3 regions of the Pseudogulbenkiania sp. MAI-1 genome follow, and region 1 is predicted to be linked to each of the others. Evidence: predicted binding sites of a transcription regulator. Region 1 holds the regulator's gene; each other region holds the start of a gene.
What was found. The regulator NrdR, encoded in region 1, represses ribonucleotide reductase genes. The targets are predictions, from matches to a motif close to AAANACNATATATNGTNTTT.
Positions count from the first base shown of each region.

Region 2: PSEMAI1_RS0108940 (ribonucleoside-diphosphate reductase subunit alpha) is a predicted target of NrdR. The motif match lies at 3,714-3,733, and genes of this name have one in related genera.
Region 3: PSEMAI1_RS0117780 (ribonucleoside triphosphate reductase) is a predicted target of NrdR. The motif match lies at 2,921-2,940, and genes of this name have one in related genera.

Region 1 covers NZ_AZUR01000001.1:1,033,808-1,043,415, reverse strand. The annotation lists gene PSEMAI1_RS0104800 (carboxypeptidase M32) at 16-1,506, opposite strand; gene PSEMAI1_RS0104795 (hypothetical protein) at 1,666-2,319, opposite strand; gene PSEMAI1_RS0104790 (malate/lactate/ureidoglycolate dehydrogenase) at 2,316-3,392, opposite strand; gene ribD (bifunctional diaminohydroxyphosphoribosylaminopyrimidine deaminase/5-amino-6-(5-phosphoribosylamino)uracil reductase RibD) at 3,462-4,556, opposite strand; gene nrdR (transcriptional regulator NrdR) at 4,566-5,021, opposite strand; gene glyA (serine hydroxymethyltransferase) at 5,278-6,528, opposite strand; gene PSEMAI1_RS0104765 (hypothetical protein) at 6,646-7,752, opposite strand; gene PSEMAI1_RS0104760 (DUF3175 domain-containing protein) at 8,548-8,841, opposite strand; gene ilvD (dihydroxy-acid dehydratase) at 9,166-9,608, opposite strand, start outside.
Region 2 covers NZ_AZUR01000001.1:1,913,793-1,923,400, forward strand. The annotation lists gene PSEMAI1_RS0108935 (hypothetical protein) at 1-452, opposite strand, end outside; gene PSEMAI1_RS0108940 (ribonucleoside-diphosphate reductase subunit alpha) at 775-3,624, opposite strand; gene pgeF (peptidoglycan editing factor PgeF) at 4,026-4,772, opposite strand; gene rluD (23S rRNA pseudouridine(1911/1915/1917) synthase RluD) at 4,759-5,847, opposite strand; gene PSEMAI1_RS0108955 (outer membrane protein assembly factor BamD) at 5,846-6,637, shown strand; gene pgaD (poly-beta-1,6-N-acetyl-D-glucosamine biosynthesis protein PgaD) at 6,714-7,148, opposite strand; gene pgaC (poly-beta-1,6-N-acetyl-D-glucosamine synthase) at 7,167-8,435, opposite strand; gene pgaB (poly-beta-1,6-N-acetyl-D-glucosamine N-deacetylase PgaB) at 8,444-9,608, opposite strand, start outside.
Region 3 covers NZ_AZUR01000001.1:3,794,448-3,804,055, forward strand. The annotation lists gene PSEMAI1_RS0117765 (FAD-binding oxidoreductase) at 1-630, opposite strand, end outside; gene PSEMAI1_RS0117770 (LysR family transcriptional regulator) at 793-1,749, opposite strand; gene PSEMAI1_RS21905 (hypothetical protein) at 1,942-2,262, shown strand; gene PSEMAI1_RS0117775 (DUF411 domain-containing protein) at 2,334-2,765, shown strand; gene PSEMAI1_RS0117780 (ribonucleoside triphosphate reductase) at 3,041-4,774, shown strand; gene nrdD (anaerobic ribonucleoside-triphosphate reductase) at 4,881-5,057, shown strand; gene PSEMAI1_RS0117790 (anaerobic ribonucleoside-triphosphate reductase activating protein) at 5,038-5,730, shown strand; gene PSEMAI1_RS0117795 (nitronate monooxygenase family protein) at 5,838-7,007, shown strand; gene PSEMAI1_RS0117800 (aldehyde dehydrogenase family protein) at 7,248-8,603, shown strand; gene PSEMAI1_RS0117805 (glutathione S-transferase family protein) at 8,671-9,294, shown strand; gene PSEMAI1_RS0117810 (FAD-binding oxidoreductase) at 9,303-9,608, shown strand, end outside.

The DNA.
Region 1 (9,608 bases):
TCAGGCCAGCACCGTTCAGCCGAGGTAGCGCAGTTCCAGATGGGCGCGGAAGTGCGCCGGGTTGAGCGCTTCGCCGGTGGCCCGCTCCACCAGTTCGTCAGTCTGCCAGCGGCTGCCCTGGCTCCAGATATTCCGATCGAGCCAGTCGAACACCGGGGCCAGGTTGCCGGCGGCGATCTGGGTATCCAAGTCAGGCTGTTGCCGGCGCAGGGTGGCGAAATACTGCGCCGCGTACATCGCCCCCAGCGTGTAGCTGGGGAAATAACCGAAGCTGCCGTCGGTCCAGTGGATGTCCTGCAGGCAGCCGTTGGTAAAGTTGCCGCGCGTGTCGACGCCGAGGTAGGCCTGCATCTTCTCATCCCACAACGCCGGAATGTCCTCGGCCTCGATCTCGCCTTCGATCAGCGCACGCTCGATCTCGAACCGCAGGATGATGTGCGCCGGGTAGGTCAGCTCGTCGGCATCGACCCGGATGAAGCCGGGCTGTACCCGGGTGTAGAGCCGCGCCAGGTTGGCCGCCGAGAACGCCTCCTGCTCGCTCAGGTGCCGGCGCACCAGCGGCGCGATCAGCTCGAGGAAGGCCGGGCTGCGGCCGAGCTGCATCTCGAACGACAGGCTCTGGCTTTCGTGGACGCCCATCGAGCGCGCCAGCCCCACCGGCTGGCTGAGCCAGTCGCGCGGCAGGCCCTGTTCGTAGCGGGCATGCCCGGTCTCGTGCACGATGCCCATCAGGCTCTGCACGAAATCGTCCTCGCGGTAGCGTGTGGTGATGCGCACGTCCTCGGCCACGCCGCCGCAGAACGGGTGCACGCTGACGTCGAGCCTGCCGCCGTCGAAATCGAAACCGAGCAACTTCATCACATCGAGCCCAAGCGCGCGCTGACTCTCGACCGGGAACGGTCCAACCGGCTGCAGCACGGTCTCGCCGGCTTGGCGCTCACGCACCTGCCGGATCAGGCCGGGCAGCCAGCTCTTGACGTCGGTGAACACGCTCTCGATGGCGGCGCTGGTCATGCCCGGCTCGTACTTGTCCATCAGCGCATCGTACGGGCTGAGGCCGCTGGCTTCAGCCAAGCGTTGCGCCTCCTCGCGCGACAGCCGCACCACCTCGCGGAAGTTGGCGAGGAAGCCCTGCCAGTCGTTGGCCGGGCGCTGCGTGCGCCAAGCGTGTTCGCAACGCGAGCCGGCCAGCGCCTTGGCCTCCACCAGCGACTCGGGCAACAAGTTGGCCTGTTCCCAGCTGCGGCGGATTTCGCGTAGATTGGCGCGCTCCATCTCGCCGAGACTCTCCTCCTCGGCGGCGGCGATCTGCCCGGCCAGACCAGGTTCGGTCAGCGTGCGGTGGATCAACACCTGCAGCTCGGCCAGCGCCGCCGCGCGGGCTTCGTTGCCCTTGGGCGGCATCATCGTGGCCTGGTCCCACGAGGCGATGGCATGCAGATGGTAATAGCGGTAAAGACGAGTAAAACGCTCGGCGAGCGCGGTATAGGCGGTGGGGGTGGTCATGGCGGCTCCCGTTGTCATGCCGGAGAGTGTAATTCCAAACGGCAACGGAAACGAGGAGGCGGAACAGGCCCGCTATGGGTCACGAGGCGGATGACACCGCATGCCTCCAGCGAAGGAGGATGGGGAGCTGCCGGGAAGTGGCGCGGTGGTACCGCCCGCTCAGAACGGAGCCATCATGGTGCTGCGCTCTGCCGCCGGCGGGAACGACAGCCAGTAGTAGAAGTACTCGCGTGCCAGTTGCAGAAAGGCCACGCGCGATTCGTCGTCGTCGAACTTGAGCTGCAGCAGCATGGCGTCCACCGCGATGCGGTAGTTTTCCGGCTTGTAGGGCTGGCCATCGAGCAGGTAGAGCATGCCCTTGAGAATCTGCTCGCGCGGAGCAATCTGGCGCTCCTTCATGCCGCCCTCGAAGAGCTTGCCAAGGTAGATCTCCAGCGAGGGTGGGAAGCGGTTGAACCCCGAAGCCGCCATGCGCTGCAGCAGTTCGTCCAGCGACGCGGCGATGTCCATGCGCGGGTTGTGGATGGTGAAGCCGGAGCGGGACGTCAGCTCGGCCAGCTTCTTCATGTCCCCCAGCCAGAAATAATAGTATTCCCGGGCGCAGGTCAGCGCGGTCACCCGGTCCTCGTGCGGGCAGCGCTCGAGGTAGACATCCACCGCCTGGCGAAACAGCTCGATGTCCTTGGGACGGCCGTCGAGGAGCGTCGTCAGCTTCTTCAGCAACTGACGACGCTCCTCGACCACCTGATCGGCGGCCCCCTTGCGGTGGATCAGGTTCAGGTACGCCTCGAGGGCGTCCTCCACTTCCTTCATGCCAGCTCCTGTACTTCGTCCAGCTGATGCGCCATCACCCCGGCCTCGAGGGCCGCCGTGCGAATGGCATTCCATTCATTGTCGGAAAACTCGATGCCGCTGGCCAGGTGTTCGGCGCGCCGGCGCGCTTCCGGCTCACCCGCCATCTGCACCGGCTCGCTGCCTTCCGGCGTGGGAGTGGACTTGATGTACTCGGTCATGGCGTCGTATTCGGCCTGCAGCCAGGGCAGCGAGCCGGTTTGCGCCGGGTCGACCACGAAGGCCGTCATCTGGTTAAGGATGCCGCCCTGGCGCGGACGCTCCGGCTGGATGGTGCCACCGCCGGACAGCAGGCCGGCGAGAAACTCGGTCGCGGCGAGCAAGCCGCCGCCCTTGTGGTGGGCGATCGGCCGCAGTGTGCCTTGCGGCTCCTCCCACATCACTCGCGGGTCATGGGTAGGGTGGCCGGCATGGTCCTGCATCACCGGCTCGTCGAAATGCTTGCCGGCGTGATAGGCCACCCGGGTCTTGCCGTAGGAAACCCGGCTGGTGGCGAAATCGAGGATGAAGGCCGGGTGCTTGTCGGTGCCCGGAAAGGCGATGCAGATCGGATTGCCACCGAAGCGACCGGCCATGCCGCCGAACGGTGCGACCATGGGATTGGGAAAATCGGTGACGTTGACGAAAAACAAGCCAACTAGGCCGGCATTGGCCAGTTGCTCGCCGTAGCAGCCGATGCGCCCCATGTGGTGGGCATTGCGCACGGTCAGCAGCGCCACGCCGGTTTCCCTGACGCGCCAGATGGCGGCGTCCACCGCCTCGCGCGCCACCCGCTGGCCGAAGCCGCGCTCGCCGGAAAACTGCAGGATTGCCCCGGCGTCGCGCACCAGCCTGGCAGCTTGGTTGGGACGCAGCGTGTCGTTTCGCACGCTGTCGACGTAGAAAGGCAATATGCCGACCCCATGGCTGTGGTGGCCGCGCAAATTGGCCTCCACCAGATGCCGGCTCACAATGATGGCTTCTTTTTCCTTGCAACCCAAGGCTTTCAACACCAATCGGGATACGTGCTCCAGCTGCTTTGCTGCCAGTTTCATCGTCGTCCTCCATATATTTTGTATTTTGGTTTTTTTTGCTGTTATTGCCCTTTCAACCCGGCCCGCTCCTCAGCGGGGCGACACCATCAACTCCAGCCGCACGTCCTGACCCACCAGGCGCAGGTCACGGACATCGACATTCCTCTTCTCGGCCAGCGACGTGAGCGCCGGCCAGCCAAACAGCCCCTGCGCCGCGTCGCCCAGCAGCGTCGGCGCCAGATACAGCACGATCTCATCGACCAGCCCGGCCTGCAGCATGGCGCCATTGAGCCCTGCGCCAGCCTCGACCATCAGTTCCCCCACGCCTTCCTGCGCCAGACGCGCCAGCAAGCGGGCCAGATCGACCTGCCCCTGCGCGTCGCCCAACGCCCACACCTCGACGCCCTGCTGGCGGTAAGGCTGATGCGGCGCGGCATCGGCGACGGCCGTCGCCAGGATGGTCCGCCCGTCCCGATAGATGCGCGCCTGCGCCGGCGTCTGCAAGCCGCTGTCGACGACCACCCGCCAGGGCTGGCGCGCGGTGTCGACCTCGCGCACCGTCAGCTGCGGATCGTCTGCCAGCACGGTCCCGCTGCCGGTCAGGATGGCGCAGGAACGTGCACGCAGATGATGCACGTCACGCCGGGCCTCGGGGCCGGTGATCCACTGACTGGCACCGTTCAGCAAGGCGGTCTTGCCGTCCAGCGAGGCCGCGGCCTTCAGCGTGACCCACGGCCGGCCGCGCTCCACCCGCGACAGGAAACCCTTGTTGAGCCGGCGCGCCTCGGCTTCCAGCAGGCCGGCGGCCACCTCGATGCCGGCCTCGCGCAACATGCCGAGGCCACGCCCGGCCACTTCGTGATACGGGTCCTGCATCGCCGCGACTACACGTCCGACCCCGGCCTCGATCAGTCCCTTGGCGCACGGCGGGGTGCGCCCGTAATGGCTGCACGGCTCCAGCGTGACGTAGGCCGTCGCACCGCGTGCCCGGTCGCCTGCCATGCGCAAGGCGTGCACCTCGGCGTGCGGGGTGCCGGCGGCCACGTGCCAGCCCTCGCCGACGATCTCGCCGTCGCGCACGACGACGCAGCCGACGCGGGGGTTCGGCGTGGTGGTGTAGAGGCCCTGCTCGGCCAGCCTCAGCGCCCGCGCCATCATAGCGTGGTCAACAGCGGAAAACGTCATGCCGTGCTCTCACGAGGACTTCTGGATTTCCTTGATCGCCTCGGAAAACTCCGACACGTCCTGGAAGCTGCGGTACACGGAAGCAAAGCGGATATAGGCCACTTTGTCCAGTTTCGCCAGCTCGTTCATCACCATCTCGCCGATCTGGCGCGAGCTGATCTCGCGCTCGCCCAGCTGCAGCAGGCGATGGCAGATGCGGTCGATGGCATCGTCGACCAGCGCGGTCGGCACCGGGCGCTTGTGCAGCGCGCGCAGGAAACTGGTACGCACCCGCTCGACGTCGAACTCGGCCCGATGCCCGCCCGACTTGACCACCTGCGGCATGCGCACGTCGGCGGTTTCGAACGTCGTGAAACGCTTCTCGCACGCCAGGCAACGGCGGCGCCGGCGAATGCTGGTGCCGTCTTCGCTGACGCGGGAATCGATCACCTGGGTGTCGGCGTTACCGCAGAACGGACATTTCATGGTGTGACAACCTGACTAGTAGTAATCATGCGATGGTATCAGCAAAGGTCGGAAGCGTTAACGTCACTGTTTCTGATGCTCGTCAAAGAGAGTGCCACATCGTGGAGCCGTACCATCAGCTCCATCATGGCCCTGGCCGCCCACATCGACCGGCAAGAGCGGCAACCTGGCCGGAACGCATCTCCGTACCTGACGCAAAAAAACAAAAAAGCGGCCCGAAGGCCGCTTTCAGTATGACATAAGCGTCTAAAACTGCTTACTTTACTGCGTACACCGGCAGACGCTGGCACAGGGCCGTCACTTCACCGGCCACGCGCGCAATCACCGCCTCGTCGTTCGGTGCTTCCAGCACATCGGCGATCAGGTTGGCCAGCTGCTTGGCTTCGGCTTCGCCGAAACCGCGGCTGGTCATGGCCGGGGTGCCGATGCGGATGCCGGAGGTGACGAACGGCTTTTCCGGATCGTTCGGGATGGCGTTCTTGTTGACGGTGATGTGGGCACGGCCCAGGGCGGCTTCGGCATCCTTGCCGGTGATGCTCTTGGCGCGCAGGTCGACCAGGAACACGTGCGACTCGGTCTTGCCCGACACGATGCGCAGGCCGCGCTCGATCAGGGTCTCGGCCATCACCTTGGCGTTCTTCTTGACCTGCTGGGCGTAGGCCTTGAACTCCGGCGACGCGGCCTCCTTGAAGGCCACCGCCTTGGCAGCGATCACGTGCATCAGCGGGCCGCCCTGCAGGCACGGGAAGATCGCCGAGTTCAGCGCCTTTTCGTGCTCGGCCTTGGACAGGATCACGCCGCCGCGCGGGCCGCGCAGGGTCTTGTGGGTGGTGGTGGTGACGAAATCGGCGTACGGCACCGGGTTCGGGTACTCACCGGCGGCCACCAGGCCGGCGTAGTGAGCCATGTCGACGAACAAGTAGGCCCCCACTTCGTCGGCGATCTTGCGGAAACGCGCCCAGTCGATTTCCAGCGCGTAGGCGGAAGCACCGGCCACGATCATCTTCGGCTTGTGCTCGCGCGCCAGACGCTCGACGGCGTCGTAGTCCAACACTTCGTTCTCGTCCAGGCCGTAGGGCACCACGTTGTACAGCTTGCCGGAGATGTTCACCGAGGCACCGTGGGTCAGGTGGCCGCCGTGCGCCAGGCTCATGCCGAGGATGGTGTCGCCCGGCTTCAGCACCGATACGTACACCGCCTGGTTGGCCTGCGAGCCGGAGTGCGGCTGCACGTTGGCGTACTCGGCGCCGAACAGAGCCTTCAGGCGGTCGATCGCCAGCTGCTCCACCACGTCGACATGTTCACAGCCGCCGTAGTAGCGCTTGCCCGGGTAGCCTTCGGCGTACTTGTTGGTCAGGACCGAGCCCTGGGCTTCCATCACGGCGGGGCTGACGTAGTTTTCGGAGGCGATCAGTTCGACGTGGTCTTCCTGACGGCGGTATTCGGCGTCCATCACCGCGGACAGTTCCGGATCGTACTTGGCGATCGTCAGATCGGCTGCAAACATCTTTGACTCTTCCAATCAAAGGGTTAATCGAGATGCGCGATTTTACCTCAAATGCGCGCCCCATTGGTATGAGCAATTCGGGACATGAGCATGAATCCGGCTCATGCCCCGCTGCCGTTACTGCAGCGTCGTCCCCGCCGGCGGCACGTCGTCGGCGGTCAGGAACAGCGGGATGCCGTTCTGCTGATCCGGCTGCACCTGCGGCACCACGCGCACGTCGCCCACCCGGCACTCGGCCATCAGCTCGCAGAACTGGGACTCGATCAGCGGCACCGAATCCAGCGACGACAGCGGCCAGACGAAGCCTTCCCAGTTCTTCTCGTCGCCTGGCGCGGAAATGGTGAAGCGCAGCTCGTTGTTCTCGTGGGCGGACAGCACCGCCACCGGCTCCTGCCCCAGATCGCGCAGCTTGCGGATCATGCTGCTGGCGAAGGCCTGCAGCGCCACCTCCTGACGCGCACTCCCCCCGGCCACCATGGCCTGCAGCAGGGTCTGCGGCGGACGGGCGATCGGGAACAAGGTCACGCCGTCGGTTTTCAGCTGCTCGCCCAGGAACTTCATCAGCGGGATGCCCCACGGACCGACCGAACCGCCCAGCTTGACCGGGGCCGGCTGCCCCTCTTCCTGGATGGCCACCCCGATCAGGTAGCGCAGGAACACGCCGTCGTTCTTGACCGTGACGGCAGAAGGCTCCAGCTCCAGCGGCAGGCCACGCGCGGCATCGGCCAGCGAGCGGGTGAAACGGTACAACTGCGCCGACGAAATGCCGGCCACCGCGTCCGGGTGCAGCAGCTTGCCCGACAGGAACACCTCCGCCCCTTCGGCGAACACGCCATGCTCGCGGAAGATCGCGTTCAGTCCGTCCACGTCCGCGATGCGATCCGGCAGCGTGGCCTGCGGCTTGGCACCGACCACCAACACCAGCGGTACGGCGAACACCACGGCGTGGCGCCCGGCCGGCTGCTCCACCGCCGCGCGCAGGGCGTCCCACAGCACGCGGTAGGCGGCCTGCGACGGCACCATGGCCAGCGCCACCGACAAGGTCAGCACGTCGTCACGCTCCAGCAGTTCGGCCACGGCCTGCTTGAGCGAGTCATGGCAGGCATCCCGGTCGCTATCGGACACCGCATTCAACACCGACAGGGTGTAATGAATCAGCATGTTGCTGGGCATGGGATCAGGGTACAGGCGGGGATCGGGCAGAGCGGGATGCGGCATGGACATGAGGGAATCCTGCGTCAGAGACAAAAAAAGAATTGTCGCACACCGCCAAGCCAGCGTGGAGAGGGGATCGCATTTTCGATTTGTGACACCACAATGTTCCAATGTGCGACATCGAAGCATCTTTTTCGTGCATTGCAACACTTTGCTGTTGACAGCCCCCGCACCAATCTGGATAATCTGTCCTTGTTGAGACGCAGCAATTGCTTCTTGATAGTTTCTCCTCTATTTCTCCTTTGTAGACTTGGCGCGGACTGATGTCCGCGCATTTTTTTTGCCTGTTCCACTCAAACCCTGCAAACAAAGCCATTGATTTTCATCAAACCGGCCCCATTTCATTTTCTGTAAGCTGAAAACCTCGCTGCATGCACCGCCACCCTGCCTCATGGTCGTGACGGAGCATGAATTGGGCGCACCGGGAAAAGCCCCACTCCAGTGCAGTACGCAGCCCTCACAAATTTGTGCAACGCACCAATTTGATTCCGCCTTTCTGCGCGACAAAAAACAAAACCGAACATTTTCATGTTCGGTTGTGAATTTTGCGCACGTCACCACCGCCCCTCACTGGCAGCACGATTGCACTAGTCAAGTTGAGAGCGACAGTGCCGGAAAAAGTTCCTTGGCATAACGATAGTCCACACAAAAAACCGATGGAGCGATAGCTCCGTCACGAAAGTGCCGTCTTGCGACAACAGATAATGGAGTTTGCCCACGGGAACAGAAGCCAGATGCCTCTCTTGTCTCACGGCGACAGACAACGGTTTACATGGCACCGCCACCGAGGAAGAGATGCCAGCTTCACAACTGCCGGCGCGGCTTCCCGTAGAGCGCACGCAGCTCGTCCTTCGCCCGCTCCAGCCGCTCGCGCTGCGGCGCGGGCAGCTTGCTCCCGGCACGGTTGATATAAAAGGAGAGCATCGACATCGCCGAGCGGAAGGGGTCTGCTTTTCTCCGCTCGCTACGCTCGGCAGATCGCATCAGCGACAGGGCAATTTCACGCGGATCGTCCAGCGAGAAGACGCCGGCTTCCAGATCCAGCGCGTTGCTATTCTCCGTCACTTGCTGTGACCACCGCTGTTGCTGCTGGGCCATCGTCAATCAATCCGATTCGTGCATGTTCCTGCCTCCACGGCGGTACATTCCACACACGAAGCGACCGCCGGGGAGGCTCATCATCTCTTTAATCCAAGAGGTAAGAACCGATACCCTTCGCCAGCCGGCATGGGGCAAGACTCCCTCTTTCCATTCTAGGTACGGAACCAAAGAGGTGGGGACAAGCGCCAGCGCTTTCGATCGAGCCGAAAACAAAACGGCAGCTCATGCGAGCTGCCGTTTTTGCGGTCAAGCGGCCCCGCCGTATGCCACAGGACGGCAGGACTGGGGGAATCGCCCCGCCTTGCGGGGCATCCGCCCGACTTACTTGCGCTCCACCTGCGACACGTCGCGCACCGCGCCGGTGTCGGCGGAAGTGGTCATCGCGGCGTAGGCGCGCAGGGCGGCGCTGACGACGCGCTGACGGTCCAGCGGCTTCCAGGCGTCCTTGCCGCGTGCTTCCATCCTGGCGCGGCGCTGCGCCAGCTCCTCATCGGATACGGCGAGGCGGATGGTGCGGTTCGGGATGTCGATTTCCAGCGTATCTCCCTCTTCCGCCAGGCCGATGGCGCCGCCTTCGGCCGCTTCCGGCGAAACATGGCCAATAGACAGACCCGAGGTGCCGCCGGAGAAGCGGCCGTCGGTCAGCAGGGCGCATTCCTTGCCCAGGCCCTTGGACTTCAGGTAGCTGGTCGGATAGAGCATTTCCTGCATGCCCGGGCCGCCTTTCGGGCCTTCGTAGCGGATCAGCACCACGTCGCCGGCGA
Region 2 (9,608 bases), 880 kb from region 1:
TCCGGCAGGTTGTCGAGGTTGAACCGAACCTCGCCGAGGTAAACCGCTTCGCCGGCGCGCACTTCGAACGGCTTGTTCAGCACGAAGTGGGCGATGCGGCGATAGGGCCACCAGCTGTAGCCGTCGCCCCAGTGGCCGTAGGCATCGGCCAACTGGTAGCGGCCGGGCGGTAGCGCCACGAGCTGCAGCTTGCCTTCCACCGGGCTCATGCCTTCTTCGCCGAATACGCTGTCGGTGTTGAAGCTGACCGTCACCGTGCCGTGCCGCCCGTTGTCGACGCCGCGCCAGTTGAGGCTGGCTGAGGCGCTGTCCGGGCTGAAGGTGCGCACGGTCATCGAAAAGATCGCATAGCCCTGGGTCGGCGGCGGCTTCAACGAGCCGTGAAGCTGGTCGGCCATGGTGGTGCAGCCGGCGAGCAGGGCGATGGTACTCAGCAGCAGTAAACGGCGCATGGCAATCTCCTCGGCGACGTGATGTCGCATGGGGGTTTGACTGGCCGGGCTGGGGCCGGGTTCGGCTCATCCTGAAGCCGGCTCGGAGGAACCGGCTTGGGGATGAGGCTTGTAGGTCGAGTTATTGATGGGTTTCGCTACGCTCCACCCATCCTTCTATGACTAATTTCGGTGGGTTACGCCTGTTCCAGGCTAACCCACCCTACGTCATCGCCTTATTGGCAAGCTTCACACGCCCTGCGGGCTTGGCGATTCACCGCACAAGGCGGCGAATCGCATCCGGGTTGTTGCTTCGCATCAACCTCGGCTTGCTGCGCTTGCCTTATTGGCAAGCTTCGCAATCCGGGTTGTCAATCGAGCAGAACTTGGCGTCGGTGGCCGGGGTGTTGTCCACTTCCGGCGCGGCAGCCACGGCCGGGGTGGTGGCCGATACCGCGTTCAGCTCGCCGCCGCGGCCGGTCGATTTCTCGGCGCTGGTGGCGGCCAGGGTGCGCAGGTAGTAGGTGGTTTTCAGGCCACGTACCCAGGCGTACTTGTACAGCTCGTCCAGCTTCTTGCCCGAGGCGCCGGCCATGTACAGGTTCAGCGACTGTGCTTGGTCGATCCACTTCTGGCGACGGCTGGCGGCGTCCACCAGCCATTTCGGGTCGATCTCGAAGGCTGTGGCGTAGATCGCCTTCAGCTCGGCCGGGATGCGGTCGATGCGGCCCAGGCTGCCGTCGAAGTATTTCAGGTCGGAGACCATCACTTCGTCCCACAGGCCGAGCTTCTTCAGGTCGCGCACCAGGTGTTCGTTGGTGACGGTGAATTCGCCCGACAGGTTGGATTTCACGAACAGGTTCTGGTAGGTCGGCTCGATCGAGGCGGACACGCCGATGATGTTGGCGATGGTCGCGGTCGGGGCGATGGCCAGGCAGTTCGAGTTGCGCATGCCGTGTTCCTTGATGCGCTCGCGCAGCTTGTTCCAGTCCAGGCGCTCGGTGCGGTCCACGTCGAGGTAGCCGCCGCGCTCGGCCGCCAGCAGGTTGATGCTGTCGTGCGGCAGCACGCCGCGATCCCACAGGCTGCCCTTGTACGACGGGTAGCGGCCGCGTTCCTGCGCCAGTTCGTTCGAGGCGGAGTAGGCGTAGTAGGCCACCAGTTCCATCGACTCGTCGGCAAACTCCACGGCTTCTTGCGAGGCGTACGGGATGCGCTTCATGTGCAGGCAGTCCTGGAAGCCCATGATACCCATGCCGACCGGACGGTGCTTCAGGTTGGAGTTGCGCGCCTTCTTCACCGGGTAGAAGTTGATGTCGATGACGTTGTCCAGCATGCGCATGGCGATGCGGATGGTGCGCTGCAGCTTGGCGGCGTCGAGCGTGCCGTCGGCCTGCATGTGCGCGGCCAGGTTGACCGAGCCCAGGTTGCACACGGCGATTTCGTCGTCGTTGGTGTTCAGCGTGATCTCGGTGCACAGGTTGGAGCTGTGAACCACGCCCATGTGGCCTTGCGGGCTGCGGATGTTGCACGGGTCCTTGAAGGTGATCCACGGGTGGCCGGTTTCGAACAGCATGGTCAGCATCTTGCGCCACAGGCTCAGGGCCGGGATGCGCTTGAACACCTTGATCTCGCCACGGGCGGCCATGGCTTCGTATTGCTGGTAGCGCTTCTCGAAGGCGGAGCCGACCAGGTCGTGCAGGTCCGGGCACTCGGACGGCGAGAACAGCGTCCATTCGGCACCGTCCATCACGCGCTTCATGAACAGGTCCGGAATCCAGTTGGCGGTGTTCATGTCGTGGGTGCGGCGGCGGTCGTCACCGGTGTTCTTGCGCAGCTCGAGGAATTCCTCGATGTCGAGGTGCCAGGTTTCCAGGTAGGCGCACACCGCGCCCTTGCGCTTGCCGCCCTGGTTGACCGCCACGGCGGTGTCGTTGACCACCTTCAGGAACGGCACCACGCCTTGCGACTTGCCGTTGGTGCCCTTGATGTGCGAGCCCATGGCGCGCACCGGGGTCCAGTCGTTGCCCAGGCCACCGGCGAACTTGGAGAGCAGTGCGTTTTCCTTGATGCCTTCGTAGATGCCGTCGAGGTCATCGGCGATGGTGGTCAGGTAGCAGCTGGAGAGCTGGCTGCGGCGGGTGCCGGAGTTGAACAGCGTCGGGGTGGACGACATGAAGTCGAAGCTCGACAGCACGTTGTAGAACTCGATGGCGCGCGCTTCACGGTCCACTTCGTTGAGCGCCAGGCCCATGGCGACGCGCATGTAGAACGCCTGCGGCATCTCGATGCGGGTGCCGTCCACGTGCAGGAAGTAGCGGTCGTACAGGGTCTGCAGGCCGAGGTAGCCGAATTGCAGGTCGCGCTTGGCGTCGAGCGCGGCGCCCAGCTTTTTCAGGTCGAACTCGCCCAGGCGCTCGTCCAGCAGCTCGGCGGCGATGCCCTTCTTGATGGCCTGCGGGAAGTAGTCGGCGTAGCACTGGCCCATTTCTTCCTGGCTCACGGCTTCGCCGAGGATTTCCAGGCGGATGTTGTTGAGCAGCAGGCGGGCGGTGACGTAGTCGTAGGCTGGGTCTTGCTCGATCATGGCGCGCGCGGCCAGGATGGCGGACTTGTTGACTTCTTCTTCGCTGACGCCGTCGTAGATGTTCTTCAGCGTTTCTGTGAGGATGGCGTCGACGTCGGTTTCGGCAAGGCCCACGCAGGCCGATTCGATGGTGGCGCGCAGCTTGGCGATGTCGAGCGGCAGCTTGGCGCCGTTCTTGCGCACCACGTTGATGGTAATCTGGATCAGCGCTTCGCCACGGGCGGCGCGCTCGCGCGAGCGTTCTTCGCGGTACAGCACGTAGGAGCGGGCCACGTCGTGCTCGCCGGCACGCATCAGCGACAGTTCGACCTGGTCCTGGATGTCTTCGATGTGAATGGCGCCACCTTCGGGCTTACGGCGCATCAGCGCGCTCACCACCATTTCGGTCAGCTGGGCCACCTTGTCGCGGATGCTGGCGGAGGTGGCGCCCTGGTGCCCCATGATCGCCAGGAAGGCCTTGGTCATGGCGATGGAGATCTTGACCGGTTCGAACGGTACGACGGCGCCGTTGCGGCGGATGGTCTTGTACTGACTGAAGTCGGCTTGCGGTGCGGCGGATCGGCCGAGCTCGGCGGCAGTTTGCCCTTCAAAGGTGGTCAGTTGCATGAGGCCCTCTTGCTTTGGGTGGTGGGTTGTCAGCAGCATGAACGCGGCTGTGGACAAGTCTGTTGAAAAGCTGTGTGTTAGCTGTGGGCAAACACTATATGTATTGTTGTACTGCGAAACAGGCCCAAATTCTAGTGGTGAGTGAGCGGCAGAACAAGTCTTGACATCGGGCTGGAAAACGGAAATCCGCGTGGTTATTGGCTTTGCGGGCTACTTCCCGTTTTCGGTGCTTTGGGTGCTATTGCGGTGCGACAGGCTACAAGCCCCGGATTACAAGGAACGGATTGCTGGCAACAAAACAACACCAGATGTTGTAGGCATGGCGTGTGGCGGCGATGCTACGTTCCTGGCATCAAAAAAACCGCCACGCGGGCGGTTTCGAGAGGCGGGAAACCCTGATTTCAGGGTTCGATCCAGATCAGGCTGGCCATGCGCCCGGTGGTGCGGTCACGTCGGTAGGAGAAAAAGCGCTCGCGGTCGATCACGGTGCAGAAGTCGCCGCCGTAGACCTCGGTGATGCCGAGCGCCGTCAGCCGTTGCCGCGCCAGCGCGTAGATGTCGGCCAGGTACTTGCCCTCGCCGATGTCGGTGAAGGCCTGCGCTGCCGCCGGGTCGTGCGCCATGAAGGCGGCGCGTACCTCGGCGCCGACTTCGAAAGCGTCCGGGCCGATGGCCGGGCCGAGCCAGGCCATGAGATTGGCCGCGGGCTCGTTCATCGCGGCCACGGCGGCCTCGATCACGCCGTCGCACAGCCCGCGCCAGCCGGCATGGGCGGCGCCGACCACGCTGCCGTCGCGGTTGGCGAGCAGCACCGGCAGGCAGTCGGCGGTCATGATCACGCACACCGCATCCGGCGTGCGGCTGAAGCTGGCGTCGGCCTCGGGCGGGGTTTCCGATACCTCGGCGGCGTCCACCACGCGGGTGCCGTGCACCTGGCTGAGCCAGGCCGGTTCTTCCGGCACGTAGCGGCGCAGCGTCTCGCGGTTCAGCGAGACATGCTCCGGCAGGTCGCCGACGTGGGTGCCGAGGTTGAAGCTGTCGTAAGGGGGCTCGCTGACGCCGCCCTTGCGCGTGGTGATCAGCGTCCTGACCTTGGTCGGGGCCGGCCAGTCGGCCGTCAGCCAGTCGGGGTTGTCAGTCGCGTACATAGTGCACCTCGACGTCGTAGTCCTCGTCGTCCCAATCCTCGTCATCGTCCTCGACGTAGTCCGGGTTTTCCGACTCCAGCGGACTGCCTTCGCCGCCCAGCACCGCCAGCAGGTGTTTCATGTCGTCCGGCAGGCGGGCCTTCCAGCTCATTTCCTGGCCGGTGGCGGGGTGGGTCAGCGTCAGGCTGAAGGCATGCAGCGCCTGGCGCCCCAGCGCCTTGACGGCTTCCTCGACCTCTTCGGGCATCGAGTGGCGCGGGTTGCCGTACAGTGGGTCGCCGGCCAGCGGATGGCGCGCCTCGCGCATGTGCACGCGGATCTGGTGGGTGCGACCGGTTTCCAGGCGGCACTCGATATAGGAGTGGCTGGCGAAGGTGGCCAGCACGCGCACGTGGGTGATGGCCTGCTTGCCGCCGAACTTGACCACGGCCATGCGCATGCGGTTGTGCGGATCGCGTCCGATCAGGGTCTCGATCTTGCCGTCGAACGGCACCACGCCGTCGGCGATGGCGCGGTAGATGCGCTTGACGCTGCGCGCCTGCATCTGGCGCACCAGCTCGGTCTGCGCCGGGATGGTCTTGGCCACCACCATCAGGCCGCTGGTCTCCTTGTCCAGCCGGTGCACGATGCCGGCTCGCGGCACGTGGGTCAGGGCAGGGTAGTGGTAGAGCAGGCCGTTGAGCAGGGTGCCGGTCCAGTTGCCGGCGGCGGGATGGACCACCATGCCGGCGGGCTTGTCGATGACGAGGATGTGCTCGTCTTCGTAGATGATGGGCAGATCCATCGCCTCCGGGTGGTAGGCGAGCTGTTCTTCGGTCTGCTGGATGGCGACGTCGATACGCTCGCCACCCAGGAGCTTGGTTTTGGGGACGGCGGGTTTGCCGTCCAGCAGGACGTGGCCGTCCTTGACCCACTGGGTCAGGCGGCTACGGGAGTAATCCGGGAGGAGCTTGGCGAGCGCCGCGTCGAGCCGTTCTCCCGCCAGGGAAAGCGGGACCTCGAACTGTTGCGTCGCGGATACCTCGTTGTCGGAGATATCGCTATAATCCTCGGAATCAAAGTAAGGATCGGTCATGAAAAGATACGTTGCAGCAATGTTGGTGGCGCTTAGCCTCGCCGGTTGTGCTTCCAATGAGCCGTATGATGAAACGCGCAGTTGGACCGTTGAAAAGCTCTACGCCGAGGCAAGGGACGAGTTGAACAGTGGTAATTATACCCGTGCTGTCAAACTCTACGAAACGCTTGAGGCACGTTTCCCGTATGGACGCTATGCCCAGCAAGCGCAAATGGACCTGGCTTACACCCATTACAAGGATAATGAGCCGGAACTGGCCATTGCCGCCGCCGATCGCTTCATCAAGCTGCACCCGACCCACCCCAACCTCGACTACATGTTCTACCTCAAGGGCCTGGTGTACTACAACGACGACTCCGGCCTGCTGGCCAAGTGGGCCGGCCAGGACATGAGCGAGCGTGACCCGCGCGCCACCCGCGAGGCTTTCCTGGCGTTCCGCGAACTCACCTCCCGCTTCCCCGACAGCCAGTACTCGGCTGACGCCACCCAGAAGATGCAAAAGCTGGTTGGCGCGCTGGGCGGGCACGAAATGCACGTGGCGCGCTATTACATGAAGCGCGGTGCCTACCTCGCCGCGGCCAGTCGGGCGCAGAACGTGGTGAAGGAATACGCCAACACCGGCTATCTGGAAGAGGCGCTGGCGCTGACGGTGGCAGCCTACGACAAGCTCGGCATGCCGCAGCTGCGCGACGACGCGCGCCGCGTGCTGGAACTCAACTATCCGAAGAGCCCGTACCTGGTGAAGGGTTGGCGGACGGAAGAGATGCCGTGGTGGAAGTTCTGGAAGTAAGCCGGCTTCGGCCAGTCTTGAGGTAAAAACGAAAACGGGTCGCCAAGGCGACCCGTTCTGTTTTGCGGCCAGCCGATCAGGCTCGCGGTTCGATGCCGATGATCTTGCCGTGGGCGTCGTGGTGCACCACGCACACCGAGGCGGCACGGCCGGCCAGGATCTGCTGCTCGTCCATGCCGAAATGGCGGGCGTAGCTCGCCAGCGTTTCCTGATGGTGCGGGGTGGTGGTCGGCTTGCGGGCCGGCAGCCGCGACCACAGCAGCAGGGTGCCGGAAGTGCCAAGCAGGGCGACCACAGAATTCTCCAGCGAACCCGACGTCCCGGTGGCCAGGGTCTTGGCCAGCAGCTGGTGGTAGCTCGCTCCCCAGCTGGTGAGCCAGTTGGCACCGTTGACGATAGGGCGCCACAGGTACAGCCAGCCGGCCCAGGCTGCCGCCGTGCTGGCGTTGGACAGCAGGCGCTGATGCCAGGGCAGGTGGTGACGTGCGTTGATGATCAGGTTGTCAGGCATGGAATTCCTCTATCGCGATCAGGCGCGAATTCCCCGGTCTGGGCTGACCCAGCGGGCACGCTTGCCTTCACCACGCAACAGCACCTTGGGGAAGGCGACAATGGTTGAGCCGATGTTGATGACCCAAAACACTAAAGGATACCAGATCATCCAGTAGTAATTGCGTCCCAGCCCCTTGTCGTAGTGGCTGTCGAGCCACTTACTGACGGCAAATTGCAACAGACAGGTGGCGCCGAGAATCACGCCGCTCCACTGCGGGATCAGCGGCGAGCCGACGACGGGCAGCCAGCCTGCCGGCAGCAGCAGGCCGCCCAGCCAGATGATCACCAGCAGCAGCATCACGTAAGACCAGAACAGGCTCAGGCACAGCTCCAGCATCAGCGGCCACAGGTGGTTCTGGCTCGGGTGGCGGATCACGTCGAGGTTCTTGAGCAGCACCTGCGCGCCGCCCATGGCCCAGCGCAAGCGCTGCTTCCACAGGCCCTTGAGCGTTTCCGGCATCAGTATCCACACCAGGGCGTTGGGCTCGAAGCGCACGTCCCAGCCGTCGCGCTGCAGTTTCCAGGTGATATCGATGTCCTCAGTCAGCATGTCTGCGCTCCAGTAGCCGACCTGGTGCACCGCCGATTTGCGGAAGGCGGTGATCACGCCGGAGACGGTGAACAGACGGCCGAAGCTGCGCTGGGCGCGCTTGATCATGCCGACGATGGAGGAAAACTCGCCGACCTGCACGCGTCCCAGCAGGGTGGAGCGGTTGCGGATACGCGGGTTGCCGGTGACGGCGGCGACTTCCGGGTCCTGCACGAAATGGCGCACCATCCAGTGGGCGGCGTGCTTGTCGAGCAGGGCGTCGCCGTCGATACAGATCAGGATTTCGTTCTTGGCCAGCAGGCTGCCGGCCTGCAGTGCCATGGCCTTGCCCTGGTTCTGCGCCAGGTGCACCACGCGCAGGCGGTCGTATTTGGCAGCCAGCCGGTCCAGGACTTCTGCCGTGTTGTCCTTGCTGCCGTCGTTGATGGCGATGACCTCGAAGTCGGGGTAATCGGTCGCCAGCGCGTGGCTGATGGTCTCTTCCGCGTTGTCCCCTTCGTTGAAACAGGGGATCAGGATGCTGACCGGCGGCGTATCGGGCAGGGCGTTTGGCAGATAGTAGGGGCCATCCTTGCGTTCGTGCCGCCAGTAGAACAGCGCGGCGCCGATCATCCACAGGTAGGACATGAACAGCGGGTAGTAGAACACGAAGCCCAGCAGCCCCTGCCACAGTGTTTTGAGTAATGCGATAACCATCGGTCGGCCTAGTGGATATCCGGTGCGTTCGGCTTGCTATCCAGAACCGGCTTGAGCACGGCCGGGTCCGGGTGATCACGATGCAGGTTGTCCGGATAGTAACCGACATGACGCACCCCCCAACCATACAGCGTTCGGATGGTGTCCGCCAATTCCTTGCTGGGAATCTGCTGGTTGTTGCGCCAGTCGGTGGCTTGCAGTTCAAACACCACCTTATTCATGCCGCCCGGCTGCTCTTTCACCTTGTCGGCGATTTCGCGCAGGAAGGCGATCGGGTCGGCGGCATTTTCCATGTACGGCATGGCCATGATGGCGGTGAAATCGTAATTGGCCAGCGAGTTGTCCAGCGATTGGGCGTACCACACTTCGGAGCGCGGGTTCAGCGCCACGCTGGCGTAGAGGTTGCGCGCCGTTTTCAGGCGGGGCTGCTCCTGGCGCACCACAGCGGCCAGCTCCATGGCGAAGTTGTCCAGCTCGTTGATCTTGAGGATGGTCCAGCGGCCGAGCAGGTCGTCGTTGTTGCGGATGTCGGCCAGCGAGGCGGGCAGGCCCCATTCCTTGTAGGCTTTCAGCGCCCAGGGGCTGGCGTCTTCGTAGTCGGACAGCGTCACGTCGTCGTGGAACAGCAGGCCTTCGAACGGGGTCGAGCGGGCCAGGTCCTGATAGATGTCACGAATGACCTGACGCGCACGTGGCGAGAACGGCGACAGGCGCGGGTAGCCCATGGCCACGTGATTGGCCTTGTTGGGCTGGGTCACGACCTTGTCGCCGGCGGCCGGCTCGCTCTTCGGGAGTTCGAAGGCCAGCATCGGCATCCAGGCGTAGAGGCGCTTGACCGGCGTACGGGTGCGGATCTGCCAGGCGGCGCGGTTGAACAGGTCGGCGCGCATCGGCAGGTGGCGGTTGGGGAAGTAGACGGCGTCGGCCGCACCGTTGCCGTCGGGGTCGGCAAAGGCCTGCAGGTAGACCGTGTTCACCCCCATGGCGACGATACGGTCGAGCAGGCGGCCCAGGTTGTGTTCCTGGCTGGCCGGGTCCGGGTCGTAGATGTAGTCCAGGTCGACGTGCATGATCTTGGCCGGACGGTCGTTGTCGGACGCGTCGGCCTCGCGAATGGCCAGCTCCCTGCGGAAGACGTCCAGCGAGATGTTGCCTTCGATCAGCACGCGGGGC
Region 3 (9,608 bases), 2.8 Mb from region 1:
CACCGGCGACTGCTCGAAGATCTGCCCTCCCAGCGACTCCAGCGCCGCCGCCTCGCCCAGCGCCAGGTTGAGCGGGTGGAGATGGCCGCCCCAGCTGTCGAGCAGGGCGCCGACGTAGCGGTCGGAACCCACAATGTCCTTCATGCCGGCCTGGTCGATGAGCTGAAGTCCGGTGTGGCCGAAGCGCTCCCACAAGGCCTTCTTGGCCTCCAGCTCGGCGAGCTGCTTGCCGGTCAGCGCGGCGAACACGTTGCCGTCCTTCAGGTCGCACTGGATGCCGTACTTGGCCACCCGCTCGCGGATGATCCGGCCGCCCTCGAACGCCATGCTCCCCAGCGCGGCGGCGGCCTCCCGGCCGTGGCGCCGTTCGATCACGTCCATGTCGCGGCTGTAGCTGTTGACGATCTGCCCGCCGTTGCGGCCGGAAGCCCCCCAGCCGACCCGCGCCGCTTCCAGCACGATGACGCGGTAGCCGTGCTCGGCCAGATGCAGCGCCGACGACAGCCCGGTATAGCCCGCCCCGATCACGCACACGTCGCAGTGGAGCGCCTCTTGCAATGCGGGACGGTCCGGCGTCGGATTGCGCGAGGCGGCGTAGTAGGACTGGGTATGTTCGAGAGGGCGGTCCATGGTTCACCTGTGACGGTCGGTTTGCCGGCAGACGGATAAGGGAAGCCTGCTTGGCTGCACGATACACACGTCCAAAATACTCGACAATCGTGGCAAGCCAGGCAACACAGGTACGAAAAAGCCCGGTGCGTGCCGGGCTTCTGATCGGGTGCAGGCAAGGTCTTAGCGCTGCGCGGCCTCGCGCTTTGCGGTCAGGTCCAAACCCGGCAAATCGGCGACGATGTCCGGGTGGCTGGCCAGCTTCTCGGCGACGTAGTCGACGAACACCCGGGTACGCGGCGCGATGTGCTCGCGGTGCGGGAAACAGATGTAGATCGAGCGCTCCAGCGAGATGAAGTCGGTCAGCACCGCCTCCAGCTCGCCGCTGCGCAGATACGGCATCGCCTCGTGCCCAGGCACCTGCGCCACGCCGAAACCCAGGCGCGCCATTTCGCACACCGCCTCGATGTCGTTCAGCGTGTAGATGCCGTTGACTTCCAGCGGGATGCGTTCGCCCTCGCGCTCGAACTCCCACTTGCACAGCCGGCCCGAGGTCGGGAACTGGTAGTTGATGCAGTTGTGGCCGGCCAGGTCGTCCGGCTTTTGCGGACGGCCGTGCTTGGCCCAGTAGTCGGGGGTCGCCACCGTATACAAGGGCAGCTGCGCCAGGTGGCGCGCCGACAGCCGCGAATCGGGCATCATGCCGACGCGCACGCCGACGTCGTAACCGTCCTCGATCAGGTCGCTGAAGTGGTCGTCGAGGCCGAAGAACACCCGGATCTTGGGATGGCGCTGGCAGAACTCGCCCATCAGCGGCAGGATGAAGTGCCGGCCGAAGGAGTTGGGCAGGCTGATGCGCAGGTGCCCCGCCGGCTCGTCGCGGCTCGCCTTGAGCTGGTTGATCGCCGCATCCAGGTTGTTGACCGGCCCGCGGCATTGCGCGTAGAAGCGCCGGCCGTCCTCGGTCAGCGTCAGCTGGCGCGTGGTGCGGTTGAACAGGCGGACTTCCAGCTCCTGTTCCAGCCGGGCGATGCTCTGGCTGATGGCGGCGGGAGAAACGCCAAGCTTGCGCGCGGCGTCGGAAAAACTGCCGTTTTCGGCGGTGGTCATAAAGACCATCAGTGCCTTCAAGGTATCCATGCGCTGCGGATTCCATGGTGTCGCCGGCCCCCGCTAGCCCCGAGCGGGATCGTCCGGCATGGGTGTCAGGGGCTGACAAAATTAATATTAGTTGTCTTTAAAAAGGTTACACCATTCTTTGAAAACAATGAAGATTGAAATGAATTGTGCCAACTCAAGACCCGAAGGCCGCGGCTGCGCTAAGCTTTCGCCATGAGATTCTTCCGCCCCTTCCTGCTGGTGCTGCTGACCGTCTGGCTGGCGCTGCCGCTGGTTGCACCAGCGCAAAGCGCCACGCCGCCGAGCTGCCACGGCCCCAACGCGCCGCGCTATCTGTCGGCCGATGACGCCGGCTGTGCGCCCCGGGCGATGCCGGCCGGCATGGCAGCTTGCTGTCATTTTTATGCAACAACTTCTCATGCCAATGTCGGAGACCCGCCGCTGGCACCGCTGGCGGCGGTACAAGTGGGGCATGAGCCGGACGGACAGCCACAGTACATCCCGCCGGTGGCGACCCGCCCTCCTCCCGCCTGAACCTGGTTTCTTGAACATGCCAAGGCCGACAACCGGCCAGCCCTCTTAACTGTCATTTGCCAGGATCGACCATGAAAAACCTGAAACGACTCGCCACGATCGGCGCCCTGCTTCTCTCCGGCCACGCCCTGGCTGCCCAGGGCACGCTGTACAAGGACCCCAACTGCGGCTGCTGCACCGCCTGGGCCGACCACCTCAAAGCCAAGGGCATCACGCTGCAGACAGAGCCGAGCCGCGAACTCGCCAGCGTGCGTTCGCGCCTGGGCGTGCCGTCCGACCTGGGCGCCTGCCATACCGCCCGCATCGACGGCTACACCTTCGAGGGCCACGTGCCGGCCGACCTGGTGCAGAAGGTGCTGCGCGACAAGCCGAAGAACCTCGCCGGCCTCGCCGTACCGGGCATGCCGCCGGGCAGCCCGGGCATGGAAGGCATGGGCAAGGTGGCCTACAAGGTGTACGCCTTCGACAAGGCGGGGAAGCGCTTCGTCTACGCCGAGCGCTGAGGCCCGTTCGCGCCCGGCTGTAGGATGGGTGAAGGCACTCAATGCCGGAACCCATCGATTTGCCTAGGCGGTGATGGGTTGCGCTTCGCTCCACCCATCCTACGACGCAGGCTCCACCTCAAAAAGGCACAGCATGCTGTGCTTTTTCACATTCAAAACACAACATGCTGCGTTTTGACGCTTGATCCAGGTCAAGGGTTCGGAGCTTCGTCCACCCGAGCGTCATCCCACCAGTTATAGTGCATCTCAACATAACAAACACCATATGTTGAGCCATGACTGAAGCAACCCGCCTGTCCGCCCATCCCCTCGCCCCGGTCGACGCCGTCGCCGCCATCGACGAATACCTGAGCCGCGCCGACTGGCGCGTGCAAGCCAACGCCAACCAGGGCTATTCGCTGGGCGGGCTGATCCTGAACGTGGCCGGCAAGGTGACCGCCAACTACTGGCTCGCCAAGGTATTCAGCGCCGAGGCCGCCACGGCGCACCGCGAGGGGGATTTCCACATCCACGATCTGGACATGCTGTCCGGCTACTGCGCCGGCTGGTCGCTGCGCACCTTGCTGCAGACCGGCTTCAACGGCGTGCCGGGCAAGGTGGAATCGCAGCCACCGCGCCACCTGTCGTCGGCCTGCGGCCAGATCGTCAACTTTCTGGGCACCTTGCAGAACGAGTGGGCCGGGGCGCAGGCGTTCAGCTCCTTCGACACCTACCTCGCTCCGTTCGTGAAAAAAGACGATCTCTCCTACGAGCAGGTCAAGCAGTGCATCCAGGAGCTGATCTACAACCTCAACGTGCCGAGCCGCTGGGGCACGCAGACACCGTTCACCAACCTAACCTTCGACTGGGTATGCCCGGAGGACCTGGCCGCGCAGATCCCGGTGATCGGCGGCGAGGAAATGCCGTTCACTTACGGAGACTGCGCACGCGAGATGGCGCTGATCAACCGCGCCTACATCGAGGTGATGCTGGAGGGCGACGCCAAGGGCCGGGTGTTCACCTTCCCGATCCCGACCTACAACATCACCAAGGATTTCGACTGGTACGGCGAGAACACCGATCTGCTGTTCGCGATGACCGCCAAGTACGGCCTGCCCTACTTCCAGAACTTCGTGAACTCTGACCTCGAGCCGCACATGGTGCGCAGCATGTGCTGCCGCCTACAGCTCGACCTGCGTGAGCTGCTGAAACGCGGCAACGGCCTGTTCGGCAGCGCCGAGCAGACCGGCTCGGTGGGCGTGGTGACGCTCAACTGCGCTCGCCTGGGCTACCGCTTCAAGAATGACCTGCCCGGCCTGTTGGCAGAAACCGACCGCCTGATGGAACTGGCACGCGACACCCTGGAGGCGAAGCGCCGCGTGGTGCAGGAACTGATCGACGCCGGGCTCTATCCCTACACCAAGCGCTTCCTGGGCTCGCTGCGCAACCACTTCAGCACCATCGGTGTGAACGGCATCAACGAGATGATCCGCAACTTCACCGCCGACCGCGAGGACATCACCAGCGTCTGGGGGCACGACTTCGCCAGCCGCTACCTCGATCACATCCGCGAGCAGATGCTGGCCTTCCAGGAGCAGACCGGCCACCTCTACAACCTGGAGGCGACGCCGGCCGAGGGCACCACCTACCGCTTCGCCAAGGAGGACAGGAAGCGCTTTGCCGACATCCTGCAGGCCGGCACGGCCGAGCAGCCCTACTACACCAATTCGAGCCAGCTGCCGGTGGGCTTCACCGACGACCCGTTCGAGGCGCTGACGCGGCAGGAGGCGTTGCAGCGCAAGTACACCGGCGGCACCGTGCTGCACCTCTACATGACCGAGGCGGTGTCGAGCCCGGAGGCCTGCCGCCAGTTGGTGAAGCGCGCGCTGGCGGGGTTCCGCCTGCCCTACATCACCATCACGCCGACCTTCTCGATCTGCCCGACGCACGGCTACCTGTCCGGCCACCACGAGTTCTGCCCGCGCTGCGACGCGGAATTGTTGGCCGAGAAACGGCGCAGGCAGGGCTAAGACTGGGCGATGGGTTGCGCTTCGCTCCAGCCATCCTACTTATCTACCGACTCAGGCTCCGGGGGTTCTCGCCCCCGATCTTTTCACCCAGAAGAAAGGCAACACCATGAGCAATCTGTCCGAACAACGCCACCTCGACATCGTACTGGACGACAGCGAGCGCACCCGCTGCGAGGTGTGGACCCGCGTGATGGGCTACCACCGTCCGGTGGCCGCGTTCAACATCGGCAAGCAGGGCGAGTTCAACGAGCGCCTGCACTTCGATGAGCGCCAAGCCGGTTGAGGCGGCGCGCATCGGCGGGCTGGAGCCGTTCTCGGCCTGTGACTGGCCGGGCAAGCTGGTCGCCGTAGTGTTTCTCGCCGGCTGCCCGTGGCGCTGCGGCTACTGCCACAACCCGCAGCTGTGGCGGCGCAGTGACGGCCAGGCCGACTGGCCGGCGCTGCGCGACTGGCTGGAGAGCCGTCGCGGCCTGCTCGACGGCGTGGTGTTCTCCGGCGGCGAACCGCTGACCGAGACCGCGCTGCCGGCGCTGCTGGCCGAGGTGCGCGAGCTCGGTTTCGCCACCGGTCTGCACAGCGGCGGGGCGTATCCCGCCCGGCTCGCCGCCGCCCTGCCCTTGCTCGACTGGGTGGGCTTCGACGTCAAGACGGCATGGGACCGTTACGACGCGCTCACCGGCGTGCCCGGCAGCGGCCACGCCGCGCGGCGCAGCCTTGACCTCTTGCTTACCAGCGGCGTGGCCTACGAGTGCCGCACCTCGATCCACCCGCACTGGCACGACGAGGCCGAGCTGGCGCGGCTGGCTGACGACTTGGCGGCATGCGGCGTGCGCCACTACCGCTGGCAGGCGATCCGTCCGCCCGCGCCCCTACCGACGCCGTCGCCACCCGGCTGGCCGGGTAACCAGCATGACGTAGCGTTGAGGTTTGCGGATTTCACCTTCCGCCAGCATTGAAAACGGGGAGAACACGGCAGCGCCGGCCCTTCCTTGACTGCGGTCAAAGCTCCAGCGCGCCGCCTCCCTACAATGGAAGCCTTTCCCCGCAGCCAGAATCCCCCACCATGACGCACCCGTTTTCTCCCCTCGTGATCCGCGGCCGCACCCTCCTGCCCATCGTTCAGGGCGGCATGGGTGTCGGCGTCTCCGCCAAGCGCCTGGCCGGTGCCGTGGCCCGTGCCGGCGGCGTCGGCACCATCGCCAGCGTCGACCTGCGCCACCTGCATGCCGACCTGATGGAACAGAGCGAGCACGCCGCCGGCGCCGACGAACTCAACCGTCTCAACCTGATCGCGCTCGACCGCGAGGTGAAGGGCGCGCTGGCCAACGCCGAGGGCCAGGGCCTCGTCGCCGTCAACGTGATGAAGGCGGTCGACGCCCACGCCGACTACGTACGCCAGGCCTGCGAATCGGGCGCGCACGCGGTGGTGATGGGCGCCGGCCTGCCGCTCGACCTGCCGGAGATGACCGCCGAGCACCCGGACGTCGCACTGATCCCGATCCTGTCCGAGGCGCGCGGCATCGGTATCGTGCTCAAGCGCTGGATGAAGAAAAACCGCCTGCCCGACGCCATCGTCATCGAACACCCCAAGCACGCCGGCGGCCACCTCGGCGCGGCACGTCTCGACGACATCGGGGACGCCAAGTTCGACTTCAAGCGCGTGCTGGACGAGACCTTCGAGTTGTTCAAGACACTGGGGCTGGAGCGCGAAAAGATTCCGCTGATCGTCGCCGGCGGTGTCAACAGCCACGAGAAGGTGCAGACCTACCTCAACGACTACGGCGCCGCGGCGGTGCAGATCGGCACCGCCTTCGCCGTGACCGAGGAAGGCGATGCCCACCCCCACTTCAAGCAGACCCTGGCCGGTGCGCGCGCCGAGGACATCGTCGAGTTCGTCAGCGTGGCCGGACTGCCGGCGCGCGGCGTGCTGACGCCGTGGCTCAAGAGCTACCTCAAGCGGCTCGACAAGCTGCAGGCCAACGCCAAGGCCGACCCGCGCCGCTGCACCCAGGCGCTCAACTGCCTGTCGGTATGCGGCCTGCGCGACGGGCTCGCCAAGGTCGGCCAGTTCTGCATCGACCTCAAGCTCGCCGCCGCCTTCCGCGGCGAGGTGAGCAAGGGGCTGTTCTTCCGCGGTGCCGAGCCGCTGCCGTTCGGCGACGCCATCAAGAGCGTGCAGGAGACCATCCAGTACTTTCTGCACGGCGAGAAGCCGGCCGGGCTGAGAGCCTGAGAATAAATCGGCTGCGCGTCCCTGATCGGGGCTCATGCGCTGCTCAGAATCCTCATGTACTTTGTGTACATTCTGGTTCCTGCGCTGCTCTTCACCCCGCTGAGGGCCGCTCGCGACGATTTCTTTCACAGGCTCTGACGCTGGTCTGAACGTCCGCGTCGCCTACGCTCATAGCCCCGGCTGCCCCAAGCCGGGGCTTTTTGTTACAGTGACGTTCAATACCGTGTTCCCTACCCTGCCATGACAGCCTTTACCAGTTGCAACCCCGCCAACGGCGAGGTGGTGTTCACCCGTCCCGCCTGGCCCGAAGACAAACTCGCCGACGCCGTCGCCCGGCTCAAGGCCGCGCAACACCCCTGGGCGCGGCTGACCGTCGCCCAGCGCGCCGAGCGGCTGCTGAAACTGGCCGACGCCCTCACCGCCGAGCGCGTGGCGCTGGCCGACCTGGTGACGCTGGAAGTCGGCAAGCTCACCGCCGAGTGCCTGGCCGAGATCGACAAGTCGGCCCAGCTGATCCGCTACTACGCCGAGCTGGCGCCGGGGCTGCTGGCCGCCAAGACCATCCCCACCCAGGCCAGCCACAGCGGCGTGGCGTTCGAGCCCTTGGGCCTGGTGCTGGCGGTGATGCCGTGGAACTACCCGATCTGGCAGGTGCTGCGCTTCGCCGTGCCGGCGCTGATGGCCGGCAACGCCTGTCTGGTGAAGCCCGCGCCGTCGGTGCCGCAGAGCACGCAGAAGCTGCTCGACATCGTCGCCGCCGCCAATCTGGCGGTGCTGGACGTGGCCTGGATCGAGCATGACCAGGTCGAGGAGGCGATCAAGGCCGCCGACGCGGTGGCTTTCACCGGCTCCACCACCACCGGCCGCGTCATCGCCAGCCTGGCCGGGCGCCACCTGAAGAAGACCGTGCTGGAGCTGGGCGGCAGCAACCCCTTCATCGTGCTGGCCGACGCCGACATCGAGACCGCCGCGCGCGAAGCCTGTCACTCGCGCTTCCGCGACGCCGGCCAGAGCTGCAACGCCGCCAAGCGCATGATCGTGGTGCCCGAGATCGCCGAAGCCTTCGTCGAGGCCTTCCTCGCCGAAGCCGCCCGCCTCATCCCTGGCGACCCGCGCCACCCGGCCACCACGCTGGCGCCGCTGACGCGCGCCGACCTGCGCGAGGCGCTGCACGCCCAGGTGCTGGACGCCAGCGCCAACGGCGCCACCCTGCTCAGCGGCGGCCAGATGCCGCACGGCGCCGGCTTCTACTACCCGGCCACCGTGCTCGACCACGTCAACCCGGCCTGCCGCGTCTACCACGAGGAAGTGTTCGGCCCGGTGGCCAGCATCCTGCGCGCACACGACGAGACCGACGCCATCCGCCTCGCCAACGACACCCCGTTCGGCCTCGGCGCCTCGATCTACACCGCCGACACCGAGCGCGGCTGGGCGCTGGCGCGCGACATCGAGGCCGGCAGCGTCTACCTCAACCGCCACACCAGCTCCGACCTCCGGCTGCCGTTCGGCGGCGTCAAGGCCTCCGGCTACGGCCGCGAGCTGTCGGAGTTCGGGCTCTACGAATTCGTCAACGTCAAGACCTACTGGCAGAAGTGACGCCGGCGGGCACGTCATCCACCCACGGCGCGGCGGGCCACCCCGCCGCCCTTTCGAACGGACCACGATGAGCACCCTCACCCTTTACGGCAACCGCTTTTCCGGCCACAGCTACAAGGTCCGCCTGGCACTGATGCTGGGCGACATCTCGCACGAGTACCGCCACGTCGACCTCGCCGCGCCGCGCGCCGAGCGGCCGGACGACTTCCGCGCCGCCAGCCGCTGGGACGAAGTGCCGGCGCTGGTGGTGGACGGCGTGGCCATGGTGCAGTCCAACGCCATCCTGCAATGGCTGGCGGAAAGCGAAGGCGTACTGGCCGGCCGTCCCGGCGAGCGCCAGGGCATCCGCGAATGGCTGGGCTGGGAGGCCAACCGCATCGGCCTGTCGGTGCCCAACCTGCGCTTCTACCACCGCTTCGCCAGCGTTCCGGCCGAGGTGCTGGCCTGGCTGGAACTGCGCGCCTGCGACGACCTCGCGGTGCTGGACGCCCACCTCGCCCGCCAGCCCTTCCTGCTGGAGAGCGGCGCCACCATCGCCGACCTCAGCGCCAGCGCCTACCTGTGGTGGCTGGACGAGGCCGGGCTCCGCATCAAGGATTGGCCGCATGTCGCCGCCTGGCTCGAACGCCTCGCCGCCCTGCCCGGCTGGCGGCACCCGGACGAACTGATGGCGCCGGACATCCCCGACTGAGCCACCCCATGAACGACTTCCTCGCCCGTCTGGCCAAGACGATCGGTGCCGCCAACCTGCTCACCGCCGAGGCCGACACCGCGCGCTACACCACCGACCAGCGCGGCCGCTATCACGGCCGGCCGCTGGCGGTGGCGCGCCCTGGCTCCACCGCCGAGGTGGCCGCCCTGGTGCGCCTCGCGCGGGAGCACCAGGTCGCCATCGTGCCGCAGGGCGGCAACACCTCCACCTGCGGCGGCGCCACGCCCGACACCTCCGGCCACCAGTTGCTGGTGGCGCTGGAGCGCCTCAACCGCGTGCGCGCCATCGACGCC